Regions from separate parts of the Bacillus sp. SSR7 genome, predicted to be linked through region 1. Evidence: riboswitches for the same ligand, from Rfam matches in the RefSeq annotation. Region 1 holds a riboswitch; each other region holds the start of a gene.

Region 1 (5,692 bases):
AGTGTGAGTCAAGTAGTTAAATGTAAAAAGAATGAAGATGAATAATGTTTAATAAATAAGAGGGGCATTATGAGGGAAAGAGAAGAACAATTTCTTATTTCGATAGTATGAAAAGGAATTACTTACTATTAAAACAGAACTTTGCCCTGATTATTTTTTTAGAAATGAAAGACAGGAAAGAGGAAATTCATAGGAAGGAGGATATAGATGAATGAGTTAAACAAAAGGATTGGGGAAAATATATATGTTAAATTAATCGGTGAAAAAAGATTTAAAGGTGTATTAATAGATGTAGGAAATGATATCGTTGTTCTTTACAATGGACAAGACTACGTATATATATCTTTATACCATGTACAATATTATAAATTTTTACGACCACATGATGAAGAAATCTCAAAACCAGATGCAGATTCTGTAATTAAGAGAGAATCTCCTTCTATTTCTTTGAGGAAAGTATTAAGTACCTCTAAAGGGATTTTCACAGAAATTTATGTAGCTGGAAATGCTCCAATACATGGATATGTTACAAGTGTAATGAACGATTATATTGTTTTTTATAGTCCAGTTTATAAAACAGTATATATATCTTTAAAGCATTTGAAATGGTTAATTCCGTATAAAGAAAATCAAGTGCCTTATGCCCTCAATAAAAATGAACTCCCTGTGAATCCGTTAAATATTACGTTAGCTCGAACGTTTGAAGAGCAACTTATTAAAATGTCTGGCAAAATCATGGTGTTCGATTTAGGCGAGGAATCTAATAAGATCGGAAAGATGGCGAAGATTGATGAAGGGCATATTGAAATATTAAAAGCGCGTGATGCGAAAATGTATGTAAATATTCAACATGTAAAATCTGTCCATTGTCCGTAGACTAGTTGAAAGGGCTGGCTTTTTCTTTTATATGCAGAAGAAAAGGTCGAGCCTATTTGTTTAGTACAATTTGAATATGAGGGAAAAAATGAATTGAATATAAATATGTTTGTATGACCGTTGAAAAGGAAACCTTGTGCTAAATTATAAAAAATATGTACGAGCTATCTTTTGGTGTATTCAATTTATTTTTTTGAGGGAGAACTGCTTAACTAATATATTAAAGGGGTTTTGTTGGTGGAGCAGTTTTCAAATTCGTTATCGATTACATTACTTGGTAGTGCTGGTGGAGCAGCAAAAGCAGTTTTAGCGATTTTAAATCAAGCGATAGTAAATGAAAAAGACCCGATTTATGAAGTCATAAAGAATGTTACATTTTATTTGGCTGATATAAAACAAAAAGATAGGACGTATTATGACGAGTTGTTTCCAAATTTGAAAGATCAATTGTTTTTATCCGAAATAGACCTCCAAGATGTAGTGACATTTAAAAAGCATTTAAAAGAAAGTAGTACGAGCATTGTTATTGATGTTTCAGGGGCAGATACGATCAGAGTATTAAGCTGTTGTAATGAACTTGGAATTTGTTATATTAATTCAGCTTTGGAAAATGAGGCAGTAGATCAGGACGATAGTTTAATCGGCTTTCAGCTTACGGAAAGATATACGAAATTTGAGAAGGAAAAAGAGAAATTTACAAATACAAAAGCAATTATAGGATCAGGTATGAATCCAGGTGTCGTTCAATGGATGGCTGTTGAACTTATGAAGGAACGCCCGAATGAAAAGCCAAGAGCATGCTATATAGTAGAACATGATACGTCATTTTTACATGATACAGCACTTATAAAGCCTCATACACTGTATGCTTCATGGGCAGTAGAGCGATTTCTAGATGAAGCGATATGGAGTTATCCGATGTATATGAGTCATCATCGTCCTCTTTACTTTTATGAAGATGTATATGCTTCAGAGTATAAAGTAAAGTTGGGAGAGAAAGAGTTTTATGGTTGTTTAATGCCACATGAGGAAGTTTTAATTTTAGGGAAAAACTTTAACATGGAAGTAGGGTTTCTTTACCGAATTAACGAGTATACAACAAATATAATTAGACAGAATTTAGATAAGGTAGAAGATCTATGGAACTGGAATCGCAAAGTATTTAATCCAGCCGAAGAAGAGATTGCGGGCGAGGATCTAGTCGGTGTATTACTCGTTTATGAAAATAGCGAGACCTATATGTATAACGTGATGAATAGCAGTCAAGTTTTTCATAAATATAAAACGAATGCGACATATTTCCAAGTAGGATGTGGAATTTATGCTGGCTTGTGTAGTTTACTGTTCGATAACTTTAAACAAGGTGCCTATTATGTAGAGGAATTATTATTAAATACAGAAAGTAAGTACGGAGAATATTTGAATTTATATATGAAGGATTTTGTAGTTGGTGGAAATGACTTTACGGATGGATTGTTGCATGATCGAGTAAGGTGGATATAAATTGTGATGAAAAGGAAGGGAAATCTCCTTCCTTTTCGCGTTATAAGGTTACATATTGTCCTGAAAGTAATTTCCTTATCATTTAATGAGATAATATGTAGAGTTTTTGTATTGATCATGGGGAGTATCAAGGAAGTATTGCGATTCAAAGTAGCGTGGGAATAGGAACGAAAATGGAATTTTCTTTACCGACAGCATAATGTGCTAGAAGAAAATATTTTTCAGAAAAGTGTTCTTGTTGCGTAAATATAAACATTTTATAAAATGTTTCGAGAAGGGTTTTTTTTATAAAACACTTCGTTTATAATGGAGGAAAATATCGACATGAGATTTGTTATTCATGTAACGGTTCGGTAGTGTTAGAAAAAGAAGGGGTGCACGCGCATCCTTTTTTCTATGCAGATATTATGAAAGAGGTGGTATGATGGAATTAACATTAAATTCGACTGTATGCTTACACACAATTCAATTTCGAAAAGAGCAAAAGAATTATATTGTAAAAGATACAATTACAGGAGAAAAATATGAAATGCCGCCACTTTGGATTGATGCATTGGCAATGATGCGTGACGGTTTTTTATTGGGGGAAATTGAGGAGAAATTAAAAGAAGAGTATCCGGCTGAAGAAATAAATATGTTAGCATTTACGAGGCAACTGTTAGAGCTAGAGCTTGTCGAAATGGTCGATGGGGAAGAAATAGCTTGTACAAAGAAGAAAGAGAAAGATTATTTAGCTTGGTTACGTCCTCGTGTTGAGCAATTCTTTCTTAGTTTAAATAAAAAAAATAGAAGCAAAGGTCAATGATGATCTTTGCTTTTTTTGTATAGTTTGTTTAAAAAATTACAGCGAATGCTCTTGCGAAAGCGCCATCGCTATTTTTAATTTTTAAAGGTGCTGCTGAGAAAAAGAAACGTTTCGCGTGAATGGCATCTAAGTTTGTTAAGTTTTCGATTAAATAAATATTATTCCCAAGTAGTATGTGATGAATTGGTGATGTTTCTGTCGTTACCTCATCAGGAGAGATGAAATCTAAACCGACAGATTTTACTTTTAATTGGACTAATTCTTCAGCTAATTCTTCGGAAAGATAAAAGGCTTCTTGTTCATACGCTTCTGTATTCCATTTATTAGATAGGTTGGAATGGAAAATGACAATATCACCTTCTTTTATGTCAGCATTGTGTAATACTTCTTTAGGTAGTTTTCGTTCTTGTACATGAGTTACGTCGATAAGAACAGCTTCACCTACAAATTGATCTAGGGGCAATTGATCAATAGTCGTTGCGCCTGAAATGAAATGAGCAGGAGCATCACAATGTGTACCAACATGAACGACAGAATGAAAATCTGTAACTTGATAGCCTGTCTCTTCAACACTTGTAATGGCTTCTAAATTGATTTTTGGTGTTCCAGGAAATTGAGACATATTGTTTTCAAATGTTTGGGATAGGTCAATTACTTTCACTTTAAATACCTCCAAGTATATATTTTGAAATATAAAAAACTCACCTTTCATAATCAAGAAAGATGAGTTTTGCACACAATAGTTACGTTTTATCTTTCAAAATGCAATGCATTTTGCAGGAATTAGCACCTATTCAGTTTGTATAAACTGAGGTTGCTGGGCTTCAAAGGGCCGGTCCCTCTGCCTCTCTTGATAAAGGTATATTCAATTTAAAGTTCAGAATTTTCACTATAATAAAATTGTAATTCATTTCCTTTTTATGTGCAACACAAAATAGGTATTCACCCAAATAAAGTTGCTCGCATATTGTAGCTTATGTAAATAGAATGCTGCGAAGGAGTGAGTGCAGTGACAGGGAATGTATTGAATTATTATGCTGGTGGAAATACAGCTAGAGGATTTCATAATTTATATGAAGAGAATTTAAAAGGACTAAACAGATTATTTATTTTAAAGGGTGGACCTGGAACGGGAAAATCTTCTTTAATTAAGGCAATAGGTCGTGAATGGGCTGAAAAGGGATATGATATTGAATTTTTACATTGTTCTTCTGATAATAAATCGGTTGATGGTGTCATCATCCCGAAGTTAAAAGTAGGAATTGTTGATGGAACACCGCCGCATGTTATTGAGCCAAAAATGCCAGGAGTTGTCGAGGAGTATATTAATTTAGGAATTGCTTGGGATTCAGATAAATTAAGAAAGCAGAAAGTGGAAATTGAACGATTTGTTTCAGAAGCAAGCAAAGCTTTTCAAGCTGCTTACGCTCGTTTTAACGAGGCATTAGTTATACATGATGAGTGGGAGAAAATATATATTAGTAATATTGATTTTAATAAAGCGAATGAACTAACCGATCAGCTCATTCAGAAATTATTTACAGATAAAGTTGGGAAACAATCGCTTGTGAAACATCGCTTTTTAGGAGCAGCTACACCGAAGGGAGCAGTTGATTTTGTTCCTAATTTAACAGAAGGATTACCACATCGTTATTTTATAAAAGGACGCCCAGGTTCTGGGAAATCAACAATGCTCAAAAAATTAGCTAAGGAAGCAGAAGAAAAAGGGTTTGAAGTTGAAGTATATCATTGTGGATTTGATCCAAATAGTCTTGATATGGTTATCGTAAGAGAATTAGGGTTTGCGATTTTCGATAGCACCGCACCACATGAATATTTTCCGAGCCGAGAAGGTGATGAAATTATAGATATGTATGCCCTTATTGTAACACCAGGGACGGATGAGAAGTATGCGGAGGAAATTCGTGACGTCTCTATTCAATATAAAGCAAAAATGAATGAGGCGATGTCTTTTTTAGCGAAAGCGAAATCAGTTCGTGATAAATTAGAACGAATTTATATTGCTACTATGGATTTTTCAAAAGTAGATGCATACAAAGAGGAGATTCAAAAAGAGTTTGAACGAATTGCGGTTAGTGTAACTGAAAAGAACAAGTAAAAAATAACGAATTTTGACAGGCTGTCGGAAATTTTCTGACAGCTATTTTAGTATGTAGTAAACTTAGTAATATATTTGTCGAATTTCCAAGGAAATAATCAAAAAATGGAGAGGGTATGAAATGAGAGAGAAAATTAAGTTGGAGTTAGAACGAATTGAGAAAGAAAATGATGTGAAAATTTTATTCGCTGTGGAGTCAGGGAGTCGTGCATGGGGATTTCCTTCGAAAGATAGTGATTATGATGTTAGATTCGTTTATATGCACCCGGTAGAATGGTATTTATCAATTCATGATAAACGAGATGTAATTGAGTATCCGATTAGTGATGATTTAGATATAAGCGGATGGGATATTAAAAAAGCGTTACAACTATTTGCAAGGTCAAACC
Region 2 (5,692 bases), on a different contig from region 1:
GCAGCTAAAGTAGCAAGTAAATTTTAATTAAAAATAGAATCGTCACTCAAAAAAAGTAGCATTAACATGTACATGTTAATGCTACTTTTTTATATTTTAAGTTCGTCAGCCAGTTTTTCCAATTGGATTCGATCTTGTATATAATAGGTTCTTCCGTCTTTTTTTAAGTAATTTTGTTGGCAAAATTGGTTTAATACATATAAAAGGTGACGGTAGCTAACATTTAAGTATTCCGAAACCTCGGTATGTTTTTCTGTATAACTGTTACTTTGTTCTGTTAATAGAATAAACGCCGCTAATCGATTTTCGAACGGATAACTATTATTTTTAGCATAAGTTTCTGTTCGGGTAATTGTTTTCTCACCGATAAATTTGCATAGTTTCTGTAGAAAGGTAGCATCTTGTAACAAAAGATGCTGACAATCTTTAAGAGGAAGCGCTAAGCATATACAATCTTCAATTACTTCCACCGTTTTCGTAACAGATTCTACGCCAATTAATCCTAATTCCCCAATGAACGAAGGTGCTTGAATAAAGTTAATTAAGGAGACCTTTCCGTTTTTGTGACTCATATATATTTTTGCTTTCCCAGAAATTAAGTAATAAAGATAAGAAACATCAACCCCTTCATTACATATCTTTTCGCTCTTCTGAAAGGAATGTAGTTCAGCATACGGTAAGATGTCAAAAGAAAAAAGAGTATGGAAGTTGTAAGTTTGTATGTAACGAGAGATTTCTTCGCTATTTTTGCTGACTTTCATGTTTTCACCTCATGTTTAGTATGAGATATCTCCTATTATGTTTACAAGAAAGAATGATACGATTTACGTAAATTTGTTTTTGTAGAAAAGAGAGTGTGAAGGGCTTATGAAAAAATATAAAACATTATTATTCGATGTAGATGATACATTGTTAGATTTTCAAAAGGCGGAAAAAGCGGCATTACGTATGCTTTTTGAAGAGAAAGGGATGTCTCTAACTAGCGAGATTGAAGCGCAATATAAAAAAATTAATAAAAGTCTTTGGACTGCTTTTGAAGAAGGTGAAATCAATCGTGATGAAGTTGTAAATACACGATTTTCAATTTTATTTAAAGAATACGGGGAAGAAGTAGATGGGATATTATTCGAAAATAATTATCGTAGCTACTTAGAAGAAGGAAATCAGCTCATGCAAGGCGCATTTGAATTTATAAGTCAAATTCAAAGTGAGTACGATTTATATATTGTGACAAACGGTATTTCTAAGACGCAAGATAAACGATTACGTAATGCAGGATTACATGCCTTGTTTCAAGATATTTTCGTTTCTGAAGATACAGGTTATCAAAAGCCGATGAAAGAGTATTTTGATTATGTTTTTGAAAGGATTCCTAACTTTGTTCCTGAAGAAGGGCTCATTATTGGGGATTCGTTAAGCGCTGATATGAAAGGTGGATATGTAGCGGGAATTGATACTTGTTGGTTTAATCCAGAAAAGAAATTTAATAATAGCGGGATTGTGCCAACATATGAAGTGCAAAATTTTGAAGAGTTATACGCGTTATTGAAGCAACATGTGTAATGAGAATAGGCAGTGGAACTTTCGTCCCTACTGCCTATTTCTATTCGTTTATAGCTTCGTTATTTTTAGGAAGTGGAAATGCATTACCAATTGCTGCTGCCCCAAGCATCGGTAATAGTAAATTGAGCGGGAAAAACATGAGTAATAGTAATGTTATAGCAATTGGTTTTCTTAGTGCATAGCTTGAAATTGCTGTCGTGACGATGGCGACCGAAGCGATTGGATCTATTGGGGCAATGGACGCTATAGCATATCCGATACTTGACCCAGAAAATATAATTGGGAAAATATGTCCACCGCGCCAGCCTGTATTTAAACAAACAGCAGTAATACATAATTTTAAAACCCCTGAAAGAAGTAGTACCCAGAAGGATAAATGGCTCCATTCAACGACTAAATCTTTTAATTGATGTTCTCCGGAGAATAATGTGTATGGGAGAAAAGTTCCTGCAATCCCTAATAAAATGCCACCGATAATTCCAAGCGATAGTTTGTATTCTTTTAAGGGATGGATTAATTTCTCTAATGTGAACTCTAATTTGAAATAAAAGAATCCAACTATAGCACCAATACTAGCAAGTGGAAGAAATGCAATCCATTCATTAAGAGAAAGAGAACCTTCTCCGAAATTAACGATAAAGGATCCACGATTATCAAATTTACTAAGTAATAAATAAACGGAAAAACCAGCGAAAGTGGTAGCCAAATATACAATTGCTTTTTTTCCTTTAGAGAATTCGTTAATTTGCTCTCCCTCATTTTCACTTGGAGCTAAATAACCGAATAATGGCGCGTTAAAAATTACACTTAAAGTAGCACCAATCCCAACTTCTGTTAGTTCATTCATTCCTTTTAAGGCGAATGTAAAGCGATCCCCGACCCATGTACAAAGCCCACCGATAATGCCAACAAGTGCTGCTTCAGGACCTAAGCTAGCTCCAAATATTAAAACGATAATCGCAGTTAAAGTGGCTTTATGTACGAAACGGTATTCAATTCTACCTGTTTTTTTATATTCACTCATTACTTCCGGCATAAGGCGTGGATATGTACCGAAGTATTTTTGAGTTAAACCAACAAGAATACCACCGATAGTTGTTACACAAATGGTGTAATACGGGGGAGAAGAGAAGATAGTAGGTAAGTATCCCCAAATAAAGTGAATGCCGATATTTATTGTAACTAAAAATAACCAGACTGTTGCGCCGACTATAGAGCCTAATAGAATGCCGTATAGGGCGAGTATATAGTGCATGTCTTTCTGGTTTGTCATGTTATACCTCCGTTATGTAAGTTTTAATGTCAAAAGGATTAAATATGCTACTGTGAAATGAAATGAATATGTATAGTATCTTTTTGAAAGGGTGGCTTATTCAATATATTGAGGTCTCGTGAGAATCTGAAATGTATACAGTTAAACTACTTATTTAATTCTATATATTAATTGAGGGTTTTAAAAGGTCTTTTTCAAATGAATATGGAATATATTTCTTTTGTTATGTACATTAAATTATTTGTAGTTAATTTAGAACATTCAGAAAAACTGATTGACATTAGGAAATTATTGCTATAAAATCAACGGTAATTGCATAGTCTTATCAAGAAAAGGTGGAGGGACAGGCCCGATGAAACCTTGGCAACAGCCGTATAACGGAATTGTGCCAAATCCTGCAGGTAATAACCCTGAGAGATAAGAAAGAGCCTTTAGAGCGTGTTTTCAAACTGCTCCTTTCTTGTTTTCAGGAAAGGGGCAGTTTTTTATTTTGTATAAAAGAAAGGAGAATAAAAGATGGGAGAATCATGGGGAAAAGGAACAATTTGTGTGCAAGGTGGCTATACTCCAAAAAATGGTGAACCGCGTGTTTTACCGCTTTATCAAAGTACAACGTATAAATACGATACTTCAGATGATTTAGCAGCGCTATTTAATTTAGAGGCAGAAGGATATATCTACACGCGTATTGGAAATCCTACTTTAGCTGCATTTGAGCAAAAGTTAGCGGATTTAGAGGGTGGTGTAGGAGCTGTTGCAACGGCTTCTGGGCAGGCTGCTATTATGCTTGCCGTTTTAAATATTTGTAGTAGTGGAGACCACTTGCTTTGTTCTTCCACAGTTTATGGCGGGACGTTTAATTTATTTGGAGTGAGTTTGCGTAAGCTTGGTATTGATGTTACATTCTTTAATCCGAATTTAACTGCTGATGAAATTGTGGCCCTTGCTAATGATAAGACGAAACTTGTTTATGCAGAATCGCTAGGAAATCCGGCGATGAACGTTTTAAATTTCAAAGAGTTTTCAGATGCAGCGAAAGAGTTGGAAGTACCTTTTATCGTGGATAATACATTAGCAACTCCTTATTTATGCCAAGCATTTGAGCACGGAGCAAATATTATCGTCCATTCTACGACGAAATATATTGATGGTCATGCAAGTTCGTTAGGCGGCATTGTTATTGACGGAGGGAACTTCGATTGGACAAATGGGAAATATCCTGAACTTGTTGAACCTGATCCAAGTTACCACGGCGTAAGTTACATTCAAAATTTTGGTGCAGCAGCGTATATTGTGAAAGCACGTGTTCAGCTATTAAGAGATTATGGAAATTGTATGAGCCCATTCAATGCATATATTAGCAATATCGGCTTAGAAACATTGCATTTACGAATGGAGCGTCATAGTGAAAATGCTCTTGCAGTTGCTAAGTGGCTCGCTGATCATGAACGTATTGAATGGGTGAATTATCCGGGATTAAATAGTAATGAAAATTACTCGTTAGCACAAAAGTATTTGAAAAAAGGTGCTAGTGGTGTTTTAACATTCGGCATTAAGGGAGGATTAGAAGCCGCGAAAGAATTTATCGCAAATGTAAAACTAGCAACTCTCGTAACGCATGTAGCGGATGCACGAACTTGCGTTATACATCCTGCTAGCACAACGCATAGACAATTAAGTGCTGAAGATCAGCGTTTAGCTGGCGTTACATCAGATTTAATTCGTTTATCGGTTGGTATAGAAGATGTTTCTGATATTATTGCAGATTTAGAAGCAGCGCTAGTCGGAGGCAAAGAACATGCCGATCATAATTGATAAAGATTTACCAGCTCGCAAAGTGTTACAGGAGGAAAATATTTTTGTAATGACGAAGGAGCGAGCAGAAACACAAGATATCCGGGCATTGAAAATTGCTATATTAAATTTAATGCCTACAAAGCAAGACACAGAAGCGCAATTACTTCGTTTAATTGGCAATACACCGTTGCAATTAGATGTACATTTACTTCATATGGAATCACACCTGTCCCGTAATGTCGCACAGGAACATTTAACGAGTTTCTATAAAACATTCCGTGATATTGAGAATGAGAAATTTGATGGACTCATTATTACAGGAGCACCAGTTGAAACCCTTTCTTTTGAAGAGGTAGATTATTGGGAAGAGCTTAAACGCATTATGGAGTATTCAAAAATGAACGTAACATCTACGCTTCATATTTGCTGGGGGGCACAGGCTGGTTTGTATCATCATTATGGTGTTCAAAAGTATCCTCTTAAGGAAAAAATGTTTGGTGTATTTGAACATGAAGTTCGTGAGCAACATGTGAAATTGTTACAAGGGTTTGATGAGTTATTTTTTGCCCCGCATTCTCGTCATACGGAAGTACGAGAGAGTGACATTAGAGAAGTGAAGGAGTTAACGTTATTAGCCAACTCTGAGGAAGCGGGCGTTCATCTTGTTATTGGACAAGAAGGAAGACAAGTGTTTGCGCTCGGTCATAGTGAATATAGTTGTGATACGTTAAAGCAAGAATACGAACGAGATCGTGACAAAGGGTTAAATATTGATGTGCCGAAAAACTATTTTAAGCATGATAATCCAAATGAGAAGCCGCTTGTAAGGTGGAGAAGCCATGGAAATCTATTATTCTCTAATTGGCTAAATTATTACGTGTATCAAGAAACCCCTTATGTATTATAAAAAAAGATTGTGTCACACGTGGCAACGTTTTCTTTGTAAAGATTAACCTTTATTTTTCCGAATGTTCAAAAAACATTGTTTTTCAGATTTTTTATTCATATAATTTCATCTAAACACAATTTTTGAGGGGTGGACAGTATTATGAAAGAAAT
Region 3 (5,692 bases), on a different contig from region 1:
TCGTTCTTGGAGCAATTAGCGTATTCATGTTAATATCAGCTACTTTCGTATTGCGTGAAACATTACCTCCTGAAGAAAGAGAAACGGGTGGTTTGTCAGGAACTTTGGCGACGTACGGAAAATTGTTAAAGGACCGTCTGTTTATGGGATATGCATTGTCACAAGGATTAGTAACAGCGGCAATGTTTGCATATATTTCGGGTTCACCATTTGTGTTGCAGAACATATACGGAGCATCACCACAGCAATTTAGTTTATTCTTTGCGATTAACGGCATCGGTATTATTATTGCTAGTCAGGTTACGGGTCGTTTAGCGGGGAAAGTGAATGAGAAGACATTATTTGTCTCTGGTATCATTATTGCAGCTGTTGGTGGTTTATCTTTACTACTGACAATCTTACTAGGAATAGGGTTAATTGGTGTTTTATGCTCGTTATTCCTTGTCGTATCAAGTGTTGGGGTTGTCTCAACAACGGGGTTCTCATTAGCGATGAGAAATCAAAAACAAGCTGCAGGAACAGCATCAGCTTTATTAGGTTTATTACAGTTCATTTCAGGAGCGCTTGTTGCACCGCTAGTAGGTATTGGTGGAAGTAACACCGCATTACCGATGGGTGTTGTAATAGCTCTTTGTGAAATTGGTGCGGTACTATGCTATTTATTTATGGCTAGAAGAAGTGAAAAGCAGTTTGAACTGCAAGCAAGACAAAATTTAGAGGCTTAACAAAAAAGAACTGATTCAAAGGGAATATTTGAATCAGTTCTTTTTTCATTGCTTTGAAATATCTCATATAGTTTTGTAAGGTGATGTAGTAAAGCAGTGCAAAAGTTATTTGTATAAAGTGACGATACTGTGACAAACATGTTGGTATACATGTTACGATGTCGTCTTAAGTGTAAAAAGTAGGATGTTCTCGGTATAATAACAAGTGGAGATAAAAGAAATTATAATAAGTAGTAGCTGTAGATAAAAGGAGAAGAAGAGATGAAGAAGGTTTTGGGTATTGCCGTAATGGGAAGTATGATTCTTCTAGCAGGGTGTAATGGAAATAAAGATACGAAAGAACCGAAAGAAAAGGTAGAGCAATCTACAGAACAAACAGAAGAGATGAAAGAATACCGTGCAGTACATGAAAAATACGATTTGAAAATGAATAAAGAGATTAATAAGGCACTACAGTTATTTGAAGTGGCAAAAGAAAAGGGTGGTAAGGAAATAACGACTGCTACATATAAAGAAGATGTGCAAAAAGTAACAACGAGCATGTTAGAAGATATTGATCATATGCGAAAAGAAATTCGTGTTCCAAAGTCGAAAGAGCAAGAACATGAGGTATATGTTGGTTTCTTGAATGAATCGGAACAAGCAATGAAAAAATTACAGAAGTTAGCTAAAGAAGAAGATTCATCGTTGATTCGTGATATAGAAATTAACTTTGCAACAGCATCGACATACTATAAACGATTTCAAGCAGAAACGAAAAAATAACCTTGCCTATGCAAGGTTATTTTTTCTTCTTGCCATCTTCGTCTTCATCCTCGGATACTAATATCTTCTGTTCTTCGTGAAATTCGGAAATAGTTTGCCCGGTAATATTATCGAAAGGGGTATAAAAAGAGGTGATACTTTTCTTTTTGATGAAGAGTTTGTAGAAGCCGATGATGACAAGTATAACGATTGTTAAGGGTAATCCTATAGTAGCTAGAAGTAAGGGGGCCATCTTATAGCTACTTTCATATCTTTTTTTATTATAGGCGAAACGCGATATAGATAAATAAAAGTATTAAAAACTGATTTTTCTAAATATATCCAATTTGATTGACTTTTCGTTTTTTCAGAATTATAATTCGAAATATACAATTTGAACCAAATAATAATATAGCAATTTACTTATCCAGAGAGGTAGAGGGACTGGCCCTATGACACCTCAGCAGCGGGTTCTGTAATAGGAACACCGTGCTAATTCCAGCAAGCAAGTCTTGAAAGATAAGTGATGGGCCTTTGTTTATTAAGCCTTGATCTTATTTTTTAAGATCAAGGCTTTTTGTATTCTAAAAAGAGAAAAGGGAGTAATGGAAAAAGTACGTTCATAAAACTGAGTAAATATATGTGTTTAGGGGGTTATTAAAGTGTATGTAATTAAAAAATTATCAGTTATGGTGTTCACGCTATGGGTTATTACGACGGTGACATTTCTAATTATGCATATTATTCCGGGGGATCCATTTTCATCAGATGCAAAAATCTTTCCTGAAGAAGTGATCCAAAACATGAGAGCGAAGTATCACCTTGATGAACCGTTATGGAATCAATATGTTGCTTATTTAGACGGCGTAGTTCATTTTGATTTTGGTGAATCTGTTCAATCAACCGGGCAAGGTGTATCAGAAATTATAACAACTGGTTTTGGTCCATCAGCAATTATTGGTTTACAAGCACTTGTTATTTCATTGCTAGTCGGAATTGCTGCAGGTACATTTGCTGCTCTCTATCATGGGAAGGTAATTGATTACGGTGTAAGTTTACTTGCCATCCTCGGTATTTCTATTCCGAGTTTTATTTTAGCACCACTATTTATACAAGTATTCGCTATTCAATTCGAGCTCTTACCAGTAGCCTCTTGGGGTACATTTGAACATACGGTATTGCCATCCTTTGCATTAGCGTTAGGACCAATCGCAGTGATTACAAGATTTGTTCGCTCTAATATGATCGAAGTACTGCAGAGTGATTATATTAAGTTAGCGAGAGCGAAAGGTATACCGATTAAGAAGATTATTATAAGACATGCTCTTCGAAATGCGATTGTTCCAGTACTTACATTTGTCGGACCATTAATGGCGGGACTTTTAACAGGTACTTTCGTTATTGAAAAGATTTTTTCAATTCCTGGTCTCGGAAAATATTTTGTAGATAGTATTTTTAATCGAGATTATCCAGTGATTATGGGAACAACCATTTTTTATAGTGCACTTTTAATTGTATGTATTTTTATTACAGATATTATTCACCGTATTGTTGATCCACGTATTCGTTCTATTACGTAAGGAGGGGGATGTTTAGATGGGAGCTTATGAAATTAATGACCAGTTATTAACAAATGAAGAGAAAAAAGAATTAACAATAAATAAAGATCAGCAAAAGATTAGCCGAAAGAAAGAAGTGTTTCGTAAGTTTGTATCGAATCCAATCGCAGTTTTAGGATCAGTGACGTTATTACTCATTATTGTTTTCTCACTTGTTGGTGAAAGTTTAACGCCATTTACTGCGAGTGAACAAGTAAAAGAGGCAACAAACTTACCACCTAGTAGTGAGCATTGGTTCGGAACAGATGATTTGGGAAGAGATATATGGGCACGTACTTGGGCTGGCGGGAAAATTTCATTAACAGTTGGATTAGTGGCAGCTGCTCTTGATATAGGACTTGGTGTGCTAATCGGAGGATTTAGTGGATATGTGAGAGGGCGCAATCGCCTTGGGACATTAATTGATGAGTGGATTATACGAGGAATCGAAGTGTTATACGGTATCCCATATTTATTAATTGTTATTTTACTATTAATTGTTATGAAACCAGGTCTTTTTACCATTATCATCGCCCTTGCATTAACAGGATGGATTGGTATGGCACGTCTCGTTAGGGCGCAAGTCTTATCTTTAAAACAAAGAGAGTTTGTTATTGCAGCGGAGCGGTTAGGTACATCACATATAAAAATTATATACGGGCATTTAATTCCGAACTTAACGGGCATTATTATCGTAAATTTATCATTTACAATTCCAGCAGCTATTTTCTCAGAATCATTTTTAAGCTTTATTGGACTAGGAGTGCAATCACCGGCAGCGAGCTGGGGGACGATGACGAATGATGCACTTGGGACATTATTGAGTGGGGAATGGTGGCAGCTATTCTTCCCAGCAATCATGATTGCGCTCATTATGTTCGCGTTTAACGCAATTGGTGATGGTTTACAAGATGCAATTGATCCAAAAATCGTAAAACGGAATCGAAAGGAGAAAAAACATGGGACAGCTCTTATCTTTAGAAAACGTAACGTTAGCCGTTGAAAAAGAGAATAGTAAACAAGCAATTGTGAAGCATGTTTCCTTTTCTATTAGCGAAGGTGAAATAGTTGCACTTGTAGGAGAAAGTGGTTCAGGGAAAAGTGTTACAGCACAATCTATTATCGGCTTAAATCAAGAATCAATTCATATTGATGATGGAAATATATCTTTTGAATCAAAGGAATTAACGAATCTACAAGAATCAGAATGGAATCAAATTCGAGGGAAAGATATTTCGTTTATCTTTCAAGACCCACTTTCATCTTTAAATCCGACGATGAAGGTGGGAAGGCAAATTACAGAGGTGATTTTGCAACACGAAAAGAAATCGAAAAAAGAAGCAAAAGAAATTGCGATTAACTTGTTAAATGATTTAGGGATACATGAAGCAGAGAAACGCTTTGAACAGTACCCACATCAATTAAGCGGAGGCATGAGGCAACGTATTTGTTTAGCAATCGCATTTGTTTGCCACCCAAAACTCGTTATTGCGGATGAACCTACGACAGCATTAGATGTAACAATTCAAAAGCAAATTATGGAGTTATTAAAGGAAAGAAAGGAAAAGCAAAATACGAGTATTTTACTAATTACGCACGATTTAGCACTTGTACGTGAAGTAGCGGATCGAGTAGTTGTGATGTATGGGGGACGTGTTGTTGAAAAAGGAACGATAGAGGAAGTGATAGGTTCCCCTAAACATCCATACACAAAAAGCTTATTACAAGCAATTCCTAATATGGATGATTCCGAAAAAGTATTACGTGCAATAGAAGGGACGACACCTTCCATTGAGACGTTAAATAGCTTTGGTTGTCCTTTTGTAAATCGTTGCCCAGTAGCGATAAAAGAATGTATTCATCGTTTCCCAGAGAGAACAACATATTCCAAGGAGCATAGTTCACATTGTTGGCAACATGTTCTGGAGCATAATAAAGCGAAATCAAAAGAGAAGGTGAATGCCTCATGACGATAGATTTAATTACTGTAAAGCAAGTAACGAAAACGTATGGAAGTAAAAATAAAGAAATCGCAGCGTTAAAAGACATATCACTTGCGATCCCGAAAGGAACAACGCTAGGCATTATTGGAGAAAGTGGTTCAGGAAAAACAACACTTGGTAAGCTCATAGCTGGGATCGAGAGCCCAACGTCTGGTGAAATTGATTATAACGGTCAAGTCGTTCACAAGTTGAAGGCAGCTCATAAACGTGATTTCTTACAGAAAGTACAGTTTATTTTTCAAGATTCCACAGCAGCATTAAATCCGCGCTGGAAAGTACGCGATAGCGTAACGGAAGGTTATATTTCATTCGGTTTAGGTGATAAAGGATTAAAGGATAAAGTAGCAGGTGATGCGCTAGAACGTGTGGGATTAGATAGACGATATATTGATCGCTATCCGCACGAATTTAGCGGGGGACAACGTCAACGAATTGCTATTGCAAGAGCGTTATTGTGTGAGCCAGAAGTATTGATTCTTGATGAACCAATTTCAGCATTAGATGTTTCATTGCAAATTCAAATTGTACATCTGCTGCAAAAAATTCAAAAAGAACAAGATTATACATATTTATTCATCGCGCACGATTTACCGATGGTTCACTATTTATGTGAAAAAGTGGC

Evidence for each region. A riboswitch is a leader RNA that binds a small molecule or an ion and turns the genes downstream of it on or off. The one in region 1 is predicted to bind S-adenosylmethionine.
Region 2: another riboswitch for S-adenosylmethionine. It lies ahead of AC0NJG_RS22420 (bifunctional O-acetylhomoserine aminocarboxypropyltransferase/cysteine synthase); the one in region 1 lies ahead of AC0NJG_RS16175 (cyclase family protein).
Region 3: another riboswitch for S-adenosylmethionine. It lies ahead of AC0NJG_RS25620 (ABC transporter permease); the one in region 1 lies ahead of AC0NJG_RS16175 (cyclase family protein).

Annotation. Positions count from the first base shown of each region.
Region 1 is NZ_JBVVXV010000008.1:127,323-133,014, reverse strand. Features, by position in the region: gene AC0NJG_RS16195 (spore coat protein) at 1-45, shown strand, start outside; gene AC0NJG_RS16190 (LSm family protein) at 208-876, shown strand; gene AC0NJG_RS16185 (S-adenosylmethionine decarboxylase related protein) at 1,114-2,379, shown strand; gene AC0NJG_RS16180 (hypothetical protein) at 2,804-3,184, shown strand; gene AC0NJG_RS16175 (cyclase family protein) at 3,213-3,845, opposite strand; SAM riboswitch class I at 3,932-4,044, opposite strand; gene AC0NJG_RS16170 (PRK06851 family protein) at 4,194-5,303, shown strand; gene AC0NJG_RS16165 (nucleotidyltransferase domain-containing protein) at 5,425-5,692, shown strand, end outside.
Region 2 is NZ_JBVVXV010000015.1:98,464-104,155, forward strand. Features, by position in the region: gene AC0NJG_RS22400 (FMN-dependent NADH-azoreductase) at 1-27, shown strand, start outside; gene AC0NJG_RS22405 (transcriptional regulator YeiL) at 90-761, opposite strand; gene AC0NJG_RS22410 (YjjG family noncanonical pyrimidine nucleotidase) at 868-1,563, shown strand; gene AC0NJG_RS22415 (chloride channel protein) at 1,604-2,836, opposite strand; SAM riboswitch class I at 3,156-3,260, shown strand; gene AC0NJG_RS22420 (bifunctional O-acetylhomoserine aminocarboxypropyltransferase/cysteine synthase) at 3,353-4,651, shown strand; gene metA (homoserine O-acetyltransferase MetA) at 4,635-5,540, shown strand; gene AC0NJG_RS22430 (homoserine dehydrogenase) at 5,682-5,692, shown strand, end outside.
Region 3 is NZ_JBVVXV010000020.1:24,013-29,704, forward strand. Features, by position in the region: gene AC0NJG_RS25605 (multidrug effflux MFS transporter) at 1-725, shown strand, start outside; gene AC0NJG_RS25610 (hypothetical protein) at 987-1,490, shown strand; gene AC0NJG_RS25615 (DUF3951 domain-containing protein) at 1,507-1,722, opposite strand; SAM riboswitch class I at 1,890-1,995, shown strand; gene AC0NJG_RS25620 (ABC transporter permease) at 2,132-3,049, shown strand; gene AC0NJG_RS25625 (ABC transporter permease) at 3,066-4,070, shown strand; gene AC0NJG_RS25630 (ABC transporter ATP-binding protein) at 4,027-5,037, shown strand; gene AC0NJG_RS25635 (ABC transporter ATP-binding protein) at 5,034-5,692, shown strand, end outside.